DNA from 4 places in the Oceanobacillus luteolus genome. Region 1 is predicted to be linked to each of the others. Evidence: riboswitches for the same ligand, from Rfam matches in the RefSeq annotation. Region 1 holds a riboswitch; each other region holds the start of a gene.
The links. Region 1 has a riboswitch for S-adenosylmethionine ahead of ACFSBH_RS00260 (methionine biosynthesis PLP-dependent protein). Riboswitches for the same ligand answer to the same signal wherever they lie in the genome.
Positions count from the first base shown of each region.

Region 2: linked by a shared signal. The riboswitch ahead of ACFSBH_RS17730 (5-methyltetrahydropteroyltriglutamate--homocysteine S-methyltransferase) and the one ahead of ACFSBH_RS00260 (methionine biosynthesis PLP-dependent protein) in region 1 are both predicted to bind S-adenosylmethionine.
Region 3: linked by a shared signal. The riboswitch ahead of ACFSBH_RS18150 (hypothetical protein) and the one ahead of ACFSBH_RS00260 (methionine biosynthesis PLP-dependent protein) in region 1 are both predicted to bind S-adenosylmethionine.
Region 4: linked by a shared signal. The riboswitch ahead of ssuE (NADPH-dependent FMN reductase) and the one ahead of ACFSBH_RS00260 (methionine biosynthesis PLP-dependent protein) in region 1 are both predicted to bind S-adenosylmethionine.

Region 1 is NZ_JBHUDE010000002.1:23,484-26,623, reverse strand. It holds partial or broken gene metC (cystathionine beta-lyase) at 1-84, opposite strand, end outside; gene ACFSBH_RS00260 (methionine biosynthesis PLP-dependent protein) at 81-1,202, opposite strand; SAM riboswitch class I at 1,277-1,381, opposite strand; gene ACFSBH_RS00255 (5-methyltetrahydropteroyltriglutamate--homocysteine S-methyltransferase) at 1,413-2,519, opposite strand; SAM riboswitch class I at 2,666-2,767, opposite strand; gene ACFSBH_RS00250 (hypothetical protein) at 3,109-3,140, shown strand, end outside.
Region 2 is NZ_JBHUDE010000157.1:31,558-34,697, reverse strand. It holds gene lspA (signal peptidase II) at 1-22, opposite strand, end outside; gene ACFSBH_RS17735 (hypothetical protein) at 420-920, shown strand; SAM riboswitch class I at 1,006-1,108, shown strand; gene ACFSBH_RS17730 (5-methyltetrahydropteroyltriglutamate--homocysteine S-methyltransferase) at 1,215-2,321, shown strand; gene ACFSBH_RS17725 (ABC transporter ATP-binding protein) at 2,483-3,140, shown strand, end outside.
Region 3 is NZ_JBHUDE010000159.1:25,685-28,824, forward strand. It holds gene ACFSBH_RS18140 (VOC family protein) at 1-336, shown strand, start outside; gene ytvI (sporulation integral membrane protein YtvI) at 346-1,440, opposite strand; SAM riboswitch class I at 1,626-1,733, shown strand; gene ACFSBH_RS18150 (hypothetical protein) at 1,832-2,158, shown strand; gene ACFSBH_RS18155 (nucleotidyltransferase domain-containing protein) at 2,187-2,987, shown strand; gene ACFSBH_RS18160 (DUF779 domain-containing protein) at 3,035-3,140, opposite strand, start outside.
Region 4 is NZ_JBHUDE010000159.1:375-3,514, reverse strand. It holds gene ACFSBH_RS18035 (LLM class flavin-dependent oxidoreductase) at 1-857, opposite strand, end outside; SAM riboswitch class I at 954-1,063, opposite strand; SAM riboswitch class I at 1,179-1,290, shown strand; gene ssuE (NADPH-dependent FMN reductase) at 1,440-1,997, shown strand; gene ACFSBH_RS18025 (LLM class flavin-dependent oxidoreductase) at 2,009-3,140, shown strand, end outside.

The DNA of each region.
Region 1 (3,140 bases):
AACATTCACAGCACCAGTTTTCTGTTCGACATTGCCACTTCTTGATGCATGGATGAATTTGGTTTCTAGTTGATTATGGATCATACTTCAACCTCCTCCTTTTTTACAAATGCAAATACTTGTTTCAAGTCTGCAATCAGGTCTTCTGCATCTTCAATACCAACAGAAAAACGTAATAGACGATCGTCAACGCCTCGCCGTATCCGTTCTTCAACTGGTATGTCCGCGTGGGTCTGGGTAGCTGGATACGTAATAAAACTTTCGACTCCTCCAAGACTTTCAGCAAACGAAATTAATCGCAAGTTTGCCAAGAACGGGGTAACCCATTTGCTTTCTTTCAGCCGGAATGAAACCATACCGCCAATTCCGGGATATAGTACATCCATTACAGCAGGTTCAGTTTTTAAATACTCAAAGATCTTCTTTGCATTTTCCTCATGGCGTTCCATTCGTAGAGCAAGCGTTTTTAATCCTCTAATTAATAGCCAAGAGTCAAAAGGGGATAGGACAGCACCGGAGGCATTATGGTTTGTTGCAAGCTGTTCACAAATTTCCTCTCCTTTAGCGACGACCAATCCAGCGAGAACATCATTGTGCCCACCGACATATTTTGTTGCACTATGAATGACAATATCAGCTCCTTGTTCAATCGGTTTTTGCAAATAAGGAGTTAAAAATGTATTGTCTACAATCAGCAAGAGGTTATATTTTTTAGCTAGTGTTGCATATGCTCCGATATCAATTTGCTGCATTAAAGGATTCGTTGGAGTTTCAATGAATAATGCTTTCGTTTTGTCGGTGATCAGTTTTTCTGTTTCAGCAACTCCGCTAAATGTGGAGTAGATTGTTTTAATATCATAGGTGTCTGTATAATATTTCAGCAACCGGTAAGTCCCACCGTAAATATCTTCTGGAACAATTATCTCATCGCCTGTTCGAAAAAGGGAGAGGACCAATTGGATGGCAGCCATCCCTGAACTACAGGCATACCCTTGATCACCAGCCTCTAATTTTGCAATGCCATCTTCTAAAATCGTTCGTGTCGGATTCTTTGTCCGAGTGTAATCATATCCTGTAGATTGACCAAGACCATTATGGCGATAGGCTGTCGATAAATAAATGGGCGGATTGATTGTACCTGTAGTTTTGTCAGAACGGTTTCCTAACTGAACCAGTAGTGTCTCGATACGGTTCTCCGTCATGTTATCAAACTCCTTTCTGTGAATGGAGCAAAAAAGACCTTCTATAAGAAGAAGGTCCATATAAACGAAGCTTCTTCTTATCTTCTAGGTAGATACCTATTGGAATTAGCACCTTGGCCTAATTCAGACCGGTTGCTGAGACTTCACTGGGCCAATCCCTCCGTCTCTCTGGATAAGAATTAAATATTTTATTTTAGGAGAGGGAAAACGTTATCCCCAAATTTCTTTCGACAGATCCACAATGGACTTCAGCTTTCTCCATTGTTCTTCTTCCGTCAATTTATTTCCATGATGAGTGGAAGCAAAGCCGCATTGGGTGCTCAGGCAGATTTGGTCCAATGGTACATATTTTGTTGCTTCCTGGATTCGTGCTTTGATGGTTTCTTTATCTTCAAGTTCTCCATGCTTTGAAGTAAAGACACCAAGCACCACCCGAGGTCCCCCTTTTGGAATATACTTTAAAGGTTCGAAGCCGCCAGAACGCTCATCATCAAATTCCAGGAAAAATCCATCGACTTTCTCCTTGGCGAAAAGGGTTGGTGCAACAAGTTCATAGCTCCCTTCAAATGCCCAGTTTGAGCGGTAGTTTCCACGACATAAATGTGTCGTTACGATTAAATCTTCCGGTTTTCCTTCCAACACACCATTCACAACGCGGAGTGCAAGATCAATGAGATATTCTCTTGAATATTTTCCGTCATTAAACGGGATATCTGGTGAAGTAAGTCCGGCAAAATATACGTCATCAAATTGGATATAACGAGCCCCAGCATCATAGAAGGCTTTCAATGCATCGCGATAGGCTTGGATGACATCCTTTGCATAGTCTTCAATGTCAGGATAGATTTCCTCATTGATGATCCCTTCGTTGAACAGTTGATTCGGGCTAGGGATTGTTTGTTTGGCAACCGCACGGTCAGCAACTATTTCCTTGAATTCTATAAAATCTTTGATGAATGGGTGGTCAGGACTGAAGGAAACTTTCCCCGTATTGCGGACGTTATACTTTTCGGTTTCCTCGTTACCATGGAAAATGTAACCCACTTCTGGCACATACCCATCAATTCCATTCAAATGCTCAAGGAAATCCGTATGCCAGAACCTACGTCTAAACTCACCATCCGTTACTGCTTCTAATCCAACTTCAATTTGTTTATCAACAATTCGCTTAATCTCTGTCGTTTCAACTTCCCGTAATTGTTCCGCCGTAATTTTCCCTTCTTGGAATTCTTTTCTCGCAACATGAATGCTATTAGGACGTAATAAATTTCCAACCTGATCTCCTCGAAACGGTGCTTTTGTTAATGTAATAGACATGTCATCTCCCACTTTCCATATGTTTTTATTTGCTGTTCCTTTATCGATACGACATCTTGTTTATGGATTTAAGTCTGTTATGTACGCAATAATAAAACCCCCTTCTTAATAAGAAGAGGGTTAGACCACTGTCATGTCATTTGCTCTTCTTATCTTCAAGCATTACGCTTCTGGAATTGGCACGGTGCTAAAAAAAGTCCGTTGCCGAGGCTTCAAAGGGCCAGTCCCTCCACCTCTCTGGATAAGAAAAAAGTTTATTTAGTTAATTGTTAATAAACACACTACAATGGAACTTATAAAAAGTCAAGCACGTTTTTAATGATTTTTTTCGTGATTATTTTAGAAGTTAGAAGAATTATTAGTAGCATAGCGTAAATACATAGACAAAGATGCCCATAGTACTGTAGAAAGTGCTGAGATAGTCATACAGCAATTCTCGATGTATAAAACAAAAATACAAGAACTATTAGCTCTTACGGATAATAAAGTTTTATAAAAATAGGAAGGAGTAATCCTAAATTTATTCCAAGAAGAACAGTTTCTCTCTAAATGTCGAAAAGTTATTGGCGAAACAGCTTGTTTAATTGTATTGAGAAAAGATAAATATCTATGGTGGTTCTC
Region 2 (3,140 bases), on a different contig from region 1:
CTGCAGTGATGTAAAATAACATGATAACCTTCTTTCCCAAAGGTTGTATAAACCTTTTATTTTCGATAAAGAATATATGCTCTTCTTTCTGCATAAGGAATACATTTATAGCAAACTTTTATTTTCTTTCCATTGTCGTCCCAATAAATTCTCGCTTTCTTAGCCCTTCCGTTACATAGCTTACATTTACTGAATAGCAACAGTACTCTCTCCTTCGCGAGTCAGCTTCCATTCTATCTTTCTACTAACTTCATTATATCGAAAAAGAAAGAAAGTGTAGAACTATTTGGTATTTTTTACATAACTCGTATTGTATCCTTTATATAGAGTCAGCTATAGGTAAAGGTATTCACCCATTCACCCAAATGATTTATTCACATAAGTTGTAACAAGCCTACTTTTTTAAAGGAGCGTTAATCATGAGTCCAATCAATTTTCAAGCTTTTACAGGATTAATTACACATATGGAAGATTACCCCTTCTATCCAACCGATGAAGAGACCGGATGTCATAAGTTCATCACTGTTCAAAATGAAACGGGGATGATTGTTAATTTTATAGCTGGTCCAAATACGTATTTCGTCAATCATGAAATGGTTTCGGTTGGAGACCAGATTACAGGATATTTGGATGGCGACGTACCAGTAATACTAATCTATCCTCCACAATATTACGCATTGATTATTGTAAAAGAGTCACCTTCCACCCACGTCAAGGTAGACTATTTTGATGATGATCTAGTCAGCGGTGATGGCAATTTAAAACTACATGTTAACCCTGACACACCCATTCTTTTAACAAACGGGCAAGCCTTTAATCAAAATCCTGCCCAGAGAAATCTTATTGTTACTTATACACATACATCGAAAAGCATACCCGCCCTAACTACTCCAGAAGAAATTATCGTCTATTGTCGTTAATCCTTATTAAAATGCATCCATTTTATTTTAAGATTGACATTCCTTTCGATTCGGTATATTCTATTAATTAACTTAATACAAAACTTTCTTATCCAGAGAGGTGGAGGGACTGGCCCATTGATACCTCGGCAACAGGCTTACATAGTACTGTGCCAATTCCAGTAGCGTAATTCGCTAGAAGATAAGAAGAGAAATTAGACACGGTGCCTAAACCTCTTCTTATCTGAGAAGAGGTTTTTTTATTTAGCAATAACGAGCAGAAATTCCAAATAATTTAAAAAGAGGATGATCAATATGACAAAAACATTAGTAAAGGCTCCATTTAAAGCAGACCATGTAGGAAGTTTCTTACGACCTGAAAACTTGCATCAAGCAAGAAAGGACTTGAAAGAAGGTGAAATTTCTGCATCTGAACTACGCGAAATTGAAACGAAAGAAATAAAGAGAATAGTAGACAAGCAGATTGAAGTTGGATTAAAGGCTGTCACAGACGGTGAGTTTCGTCGTAGTTGGTGGCATTTGGACTTCCTTGAAGGTTTAAATGGAATAGAAGGATATGAAACAGAAAAAGGATACACATTCGATGGAATTGAGACGGACCGTTACCATGTGCGTAATACAGGAAAAATCTCCTTTGATCCGGACCATCCATTCATAAAAGATTTTCTTGAATTTAAGGATATTGTCGGCGACCGCGCAATTCCGAAGCAAACCATTCCAAGTCCTAACCAATTGTTCGAGGTCGGTATTCGTAATCCAGAAATTTATCCAGATCTTGAAACGTATGCTAATGATATCGTCAGCGCATATCGTGATGCTATAAAGGCATTCTATGATGCTGGTGTCCGTTATTTACAGCTGGATGATGTATATATTGCCGGCCTTTCTTCCGAAGATTTTCAGTTAATCGATACAGGAGGATACTCTAAAGCAGAATTAATTGAGCTTGCAGTTCGAATTGTAAATGATGTTATTGCAGATCGACCAGAAGATTTAATCATCACTACCCACCTATGCCGCGGAAATTATCGTTCAAGCTGGGCGTTCAAAGGAAGTTATGCGGATATTGCACCGACTTTATTTGCTAAAGAAAAAGTGGATGGTTTCTTCCTTGAATATGACGATGAGCGTTCCGGTTCATTCGAGCCATTAAAACACGTACCAAAAGGTGGAGCACAAGTTGTAATTGGTGCTGTTACATCTAAAGCTGGTGAACTCGAAGATAAAGAAGTAATCAAGAAAAAAATTGAAAATGCTTCACAATTCGTCCCGTTAGAACAACTTGCTTTGAGCCCGCAATGTGGATTTGCCTCTACCCATCATGGTAACAAGCTTACAGAAGACGAGCAATGGTCAAAGCTGAAGTACATTGTGGATTTATCGAAAGAAATTTGGGGATAAACGGAACACGAGTATCTGATTCATAAAAAGGTGATCGGTTGGTAGAATATTCTCTAACCGATCACCTTTTTATTTTTTTATGGAAATTAATTACCAAAATTATGAAACCAATACTGCTTTCTCTCCGTACAACATGGTAGAAAGAAATGGGAGGGAAAAGAATGCCAGAAATTGCTATGCAATTGACGAATGTAAGTAAGCGGATTGGCAAAAAGGAAATTATCAAAGACTTGTCATTTTCCATTAATAGAGGAGAAGTATTTGGTTTTATTGGTCCAAATGGTGCCGGGAAAACGACGACAATTCGTATGATGGTTGGACTTATGAAAATCACGGAAGGTGACATACATATTCTCGGTAAAAGTATAAAATCTGACTTTAAACAGGCAATTCGCGAAGTAGGCGCTATCGTTGAAAACCCTGAGCTTTATCCATTCTTAACCGGTGCTCAAAATTTGAAACAGTATGCAAGAATGATTCCAGGAGTCACGCAAAAAGATATCGATGAAGCTGTTAGACTCGTAGGTATGGAAAAGGCACTGAACGAAAAAGTTGGTCGATATTCGCTTGGTATGCGGCAACGGATTGGTATTGCCCAAGCCATTTTACACAAGCCTTCTATATTAATCCTAGATGAACCGACAAATGGTCTTGATCCAGCAGGTATCAGGGAAATCAGACAATACATCCGTAAATTGGCGGCCGAAAAGAACGTTGCAGTTATTATATCCAGTCATCTCTTATCCGAGATTGAATTGATGTGTGACCGAATCGGTATTATTAAAAATGGAGAACTTGTTGCTACACAAGATGTCCGAG
Region 3 (3,140 bases), on a different contig from region 1:
TCCAGACATTCTATCTCGGAAAGGGGAGAAGGGCCATTCTCTGTAGAAGATGTACTAAATATTAGTGAAATTGGCCTTACAGTTGAGGATGTTGTAACTGTTGGAAATAGATTGATTGAAATTGGTATCCATGAACGGGATGATAAACCAATCAGCATCACATCGCTTAACTTTATGGGAGAGAAATCTAAGGGGATTTTTATCATCCTCAATAAACCTGGAAGGCAATGGTTCTTCTCAGATAAAATATCTGCGGTTTACCCATTGGAGATTACCACTTCCAATCAGTATCGAATTTCTGTTGATTCCAATAAAGTAGATGTATATCGAAAGTAAAAGAGCGGATTAATCAGGTTTTATGCCTGATTGATCCGCTTTAGCAGTAAGTTTGAACAGACCAGCTTCTTTTGCTGTTTGAAATGCGATATAGACGAATGGCCCGAAAATCAACCCGAGTATGCCTCCGAATACATATCCAAAATACATCGATAAAACCGTTGGAAGGGCAGCTAACCCAATAGAGTCACCCAATACTTTCGGTTCAATGATCCGGCGCAGAACAAGTAATACAACCGTCAGCACGAGAAGCTGGATTCCTGTAAATGTATTTCCGAGAATCATTGCAAATATTCCCCATGGTACAAGGACCAAAGCTGGACCGACATAGAGCGGAATGATGTCGACCACCCAAATAACTATCGACATGATCAAGGCGGATCCAGGTGCGATAAATTTGAGGCTGATATAACATAAAATGAATACACCGACACTCAAAATGAACTGTGCTTTCCAGTACCCGAGAAACACTTCACCCATCCGCTTAGAAACGACTTGAAGCTTTTTGGATAGATCAGAGCTGAACCAACTCCAGAAGATTTTCTTCACTCTTGGTAATTCCAAGCTGAATAAAAAAAGAGCAATCAAGAAGAAAAGCGATACAAAAATCAAATTTGGAATCGCAGACACCATACTTTGTACAAAGGAGCCAATCCCAGTAATAATAGAGGTGGTGATACTTAAAGCAGTCTGCATGAAGTCAGAAGACAGAGCCTCCAATTCTTCAATGATCACATCCGCCATCGGTACTTCCTGGAGAAAGAGATAGAAGCTTTCAATATTTGTTTCGATGAATTTCTGTATTTCCACCGCATAGCTAGGAATCTGAAATGCCCAGCTGTAGAGAATATCAAATACAACGACGACAGTAAAATAAATCAACAGTCCGCTAAGAACTAAAAAGGAAAGAAAGGTGATGAGTACGGGTAATATTCGTTTTTGCCATTTAAATCGCTTCATCAGAAAACGGACAAATGGCTCAAAAATCAAAGCGAGTAAAAATGCCAGCAGAATCGGGGAGATTTGTGAGAAATAAAAATATGTAATAAGTATACCAATAACGATAAGTATTCCAATTATAATACGTTTTGCAATTACGTTCATTGTGCCCATCTAAATAGCAGCTCACCTTTCGAATTCAGATTGATAAATTCATATAAAAGTTATACTTATTATAACAGGTTAAGAGATGAAATTCGTGATTGAAATCATTTTATTTCGAATGAATCGTGTTATTCAAGAACTTTACAAACTGTGAATCTTGTGATAAAACATAATTACAACTTAATCAGTTATCAAGAGTGAATGAGAGAACTGGCTCGATGACTTCACAGCAACCTGCTCGAACAAGTAAGGTGCTCCACCCAGCAAAGCGAAACTGCTTTGGATGATAACAAGAGGAACGGAAAACTTTCGCCCTTTGTTGCACTCCGTATGCAGCAAAGGGCGTTCTTTTTGTTATCCTCCAGGAAAATTAAAGGAGGAATAGAATAAGATGAATACGAGTGGATGGATTAGAGGAATGATTGCCAAAAATTATGAGAGTGAAGACTTCCTGCTATTTGTTGGTGAGGGAATAGAGCGGCAACTTCTGGAATGGGACGGAAACTATGCGGTGAACATTATGAAATTGGCAGATTATCATTTTATCGTGAGATTAGAGGAAACATATTATGAAACTGTCATCTCTGAAAGACGAATTGCTGAACTGCAGGCGACCGGTCCATTTGCTTTGGATGCGGAAATTTGGAATGGATTGGTACAGGATGGATTGTCGATCGTCAAAGGGTATGGGAATTATTTGGAATATGTAGGGTTATGATCTGTACGGAAGAGGGGAGTCATTCACAATGACAAGGTTAAAAGCTGGGTATGGTCTTGACAATCAAGGATATATTATAAGTGATGTAAGTGTGGAGAAGATAAATCCTGTTTTCCTGCCTTGCATTAGGGATTCTGTTGAACGTCTTCGAGTGTTATTTCAATATCAGCTTCACAGTGTTTATGTGTACGGAAGTGTGCCCAGAGGAGATGCGGTAATTTCTAAATCGGACTTGGATGTCATCGCGATGTTTCATGGTGAACTAAGTTCGAGAGAGAAGTCTGTGTTAAAGGAGCTTGCTCAAGGGTTATCTGCCCAATATGAATCCTTGGTTCGTGATGTCGGAATAGCAGTTGCGAATTATCAAGATATCATGGATCCTAAGAATTATTATGAAAATGCCTTTATCAAGGAAATATCTGTTTGTGTATTCGGTGAAGACGTAGGGGAGCAATTTGGTCCGTATAAATTATCAGCTGAAATCGCAATTAGTTTTAACGGAGATATTGGTGACATGCTTGCTAGAACGCTGGAAAAGTTAAATAAGGCTTCTGAGAAAGAGTGGCATACAGTTGTGCAAAACTTTTCCCGTAAACTGATTCGAACCTATTATTCCATGGTGATGGTACGCTCGCAAATATGGACGACACGCCTTGCTGAACAGGCGGAAGTCTTTATAAAGTATTTCCCTGAGAAAACATCTGTTGTCAGGAGGCTACTGGAATGGGTGAATGAACCACCACAGGACCAGGAAACAGTCTATGAATTATTTGAAATGGAAGGAAACTGGGCTGCTCATAACTTTCATAAGGAAGTTATTATAAATTAGCAGGGTCCTCTTGGGTTAAGGGCCCGGATACAGGTTCTTATAGAATATTAGAGAGCTAACTCTTTTCTTTCTTCCTCCGTAAATACCCTTGAGCGTGTTAAAAAACGCTTCCCTTCAGGACCTTCCAAGGAAAACATACCGCCTCTGCCATCG
Region 4 (3,140 bases), on a different contig from region 1:
GAATAATCTTGTAATGCAATCTTCTGCTCTAGCTCAGACTTCGTTGTAAAGTCTTTAAATCCAGCATATCCGCTTAAATCATCTACGGTCGTAATCCGTTCCAACTCGGCTTGCGCTTCTTCCACCGTATCCCGGCAAATCACATATGCCGCCATCCCGATTGTACGGAAAGGCTCACGTCCCGCTTGCTTTCTCCGTTCCTTTATTTCATCGATTTTCGTTTTTGCTTCTTCCACCTTATGGCCATGAATCACATACGCATCACATAAGGAGGAAATGACCTGTTTTCCTTTTTCACTTTCTCCGCCTGCATAAAGAATCGGGTTTGGACGTTGAACTGGCTTTGGTTCTAGTTTCGTATCCTCGATATGATAGAACTTGCCTTTAAAGGAGAACGTATCTTCCGTCCATAAGCCTTTTAATATTTGAATGAATTCTTCGGTTCGTGCATAACGCTCGTCATGCGCTGTGAATTCACCGCCGTATTGTTTTGCTTCCCCTTCCCACCAGCCAGAGACTATATTCAGCGTAAAGCGTCCATTAGAAATATGGTCGATATTTGCAGCCATTTTCGCTGTAACTGCTGGATTATGGTAAATTGGGCGGACGGCTGTCATGATTTCAATTTTCTCCGTCACTGCCGCTAATGCAGCTGCGGTTGACCACGCCTCTAATGAATCGTGATCTGTACCTTTGATGTCATTCAAGTACAACTCAGCAATTAACGTTGTATCATAGCCCCAATTTTCCGCAGATTGGATGACTTTCTTCGCATATTCATAAGTAGGTGGCATTTTTTCATCTTTTACATTACGTAACCATCCTCCAAAAATCGGCAACCAAAATCCATATTTCATCTTCCCCACTCCTCATCTCTCTCTTAATCTATATAAAATAAAAAAACCTTTCTCTAAAAAATAGAAAAAGGGTCCAATCACAATATTACTTTCCTCTTCCTATCTTCCAAGCAATACATGCTTGATGGAATTAGCACAGTATTCTCTGTTAGAACCTGTTGCCGAGGCTTCCGTGGGCCATATCCCTCCACCTCTCTTGATAAGAAATTATTCGATTATTACCAATCCTAAAGTAATTAAAATCATTTGTCAATTAAAAAAATCGCACTTGACTTATCGGAATAATTCACATAGAATATGAAATAATTTAATAATTAAGAGTTCTTATCAAGAGAAGCTGAGGGACCTGGCCCGATGAAGCTTCAGCAACCTCTGATTTATCGAATCAGAAAGGTGCTAAATCCGGCAAGAAATAATTCTTGAGAGATAAGAGATGAATGTAACCAATCCCTATTTCTCAAGTTTATGAAAGAGAGGGATTTTTTTAATGCTCTAAATGATGAACAGTGTCTAAGTCGCCGTTCGTTATCTACTGATTCGAAACCTTAAAATATGAAAATACTCTTAGAAAGGAGTTATATCATGAGTGAAATTATTATACTTTCCGGAAGTCCTTCTGAAAATTCGGGTTCTGACAAAGTATTGTTATATTTAGGTTCCTTACTGGAGAAGGAAGGTTTATCTGTAACCCACCTTTCCGTAAAAGATGTCCCTTATCAAGATTTGTTTGAAGGGAGATATAATAGTCCTTCTGTCGTCGGCATCACCAGACTCATTCAGAATTCAAAAGGTGTACTCGTCGGCTCACCAGTATACAAAAGTTCCTACACCGGCGTATTAAAAGCACTGATTGATCTGCTGCCACCAGATGTATTTGAACATAAACCAGTACTCCCATTGATGAGTGGAGGAAGCGCCTCCCATCTATTGGCACTCGAGTACTCCCTGAAACCTCTGCTGGCAAGTCTTAAAGCACATAATTTAAAAGGCATTTATCTCATAAACGAACAAATCGATAAACGAAAAGATACCCCGATAATCGATGAAGAACTTCTACAACGTGCAGAAAAACAACTGAACTATTTCATCCATCTCGTGAACAGGCAAAAACAAGCTACACCAGTATTTTTACAACAATAGGAGGAATAGCATTGAGTAAAAAACGAATCTATTTAAACGCGTTTGACATGAATACACCTGGGCATCAATCTCCAGGTTTATGGGCTCATCCCGAAGACCAATCCCATCGATACAAGGATAGTGAATATTGGATAGAGCTTGCTAAGATTTTAGAAAAAGGACGTTTTGATGGGCTGTTTATTGCTGATGTGCTGGGAACCTACGATGTATACGGCGGATCAAGAGACACTGCGGTTGCACATGGTGTACAATCACCGGTGAATGACCCGTTTCTCATCGTGCCACTGATGTCAGCGGTAACGAAACATCTTGGATTCGGTGTAACCTCCTCCGTGATTCACGAACACCCGTATACTTTTGCACGGAAAATAAGTACACTGGATCATTTGACGAATGGCCGCGTCGGCTGGAATATCGTCACGTCCTACTTGAAGAGTGCCTCTGTAAATATGGGGCTTGATGAACAGATTTCCCACGATGAACGATACGATATTGCAGAGGAATATTTGCAAGTTTGCTTGAAGCTTTGGGAAGAAAGCTGGGAAGATGATGCAGTCAAAGTAGATAAAATCAACCGGATTTATACCGATCCGACTAAGGTTTACGACATCAAGCATGAGGGGAAATACTTTAAAGTACCAGGTGCACATCTGAGTGAACCATCTCCACAACGGACGCCAGTTATATTCCAAGCCGGAGCCTCTACAAAGGGAAGAGCTTTTGCAGCAAGACATGCCGAAGTAATTTTCATCGGTGCACCAAATAAAAATGTAGCCAAAGAAACCGTCCGGAAAATTCGTGAAGAAGTGAAAAAAGCAGGAAAACCACAAGATGCCGTAAAAATTATTACGATGTTCGTTCCAATTACTGGCAGTATAGAAGAAGAAGCGAAACGGAAATATGAGGATTATAAAAGCTATATCAGTAAAGAAGGTGCGCTCGCATTATTTGGCGGTTGGACTGGAGTCGATGTATCCGGCTACGCACCAAATCAGGAAATCAAGTATATTGAAAATGACGCTATTCGTTCAGCCTTAGAAAACTTCACGAAATTAAAATCGGATCGTGCCTCCACCGTACAGGATGTCATTGATGCGATAGGTATTGGGGGAATGGGTGCTTCTGCGATAGGGTCTCCCGAGC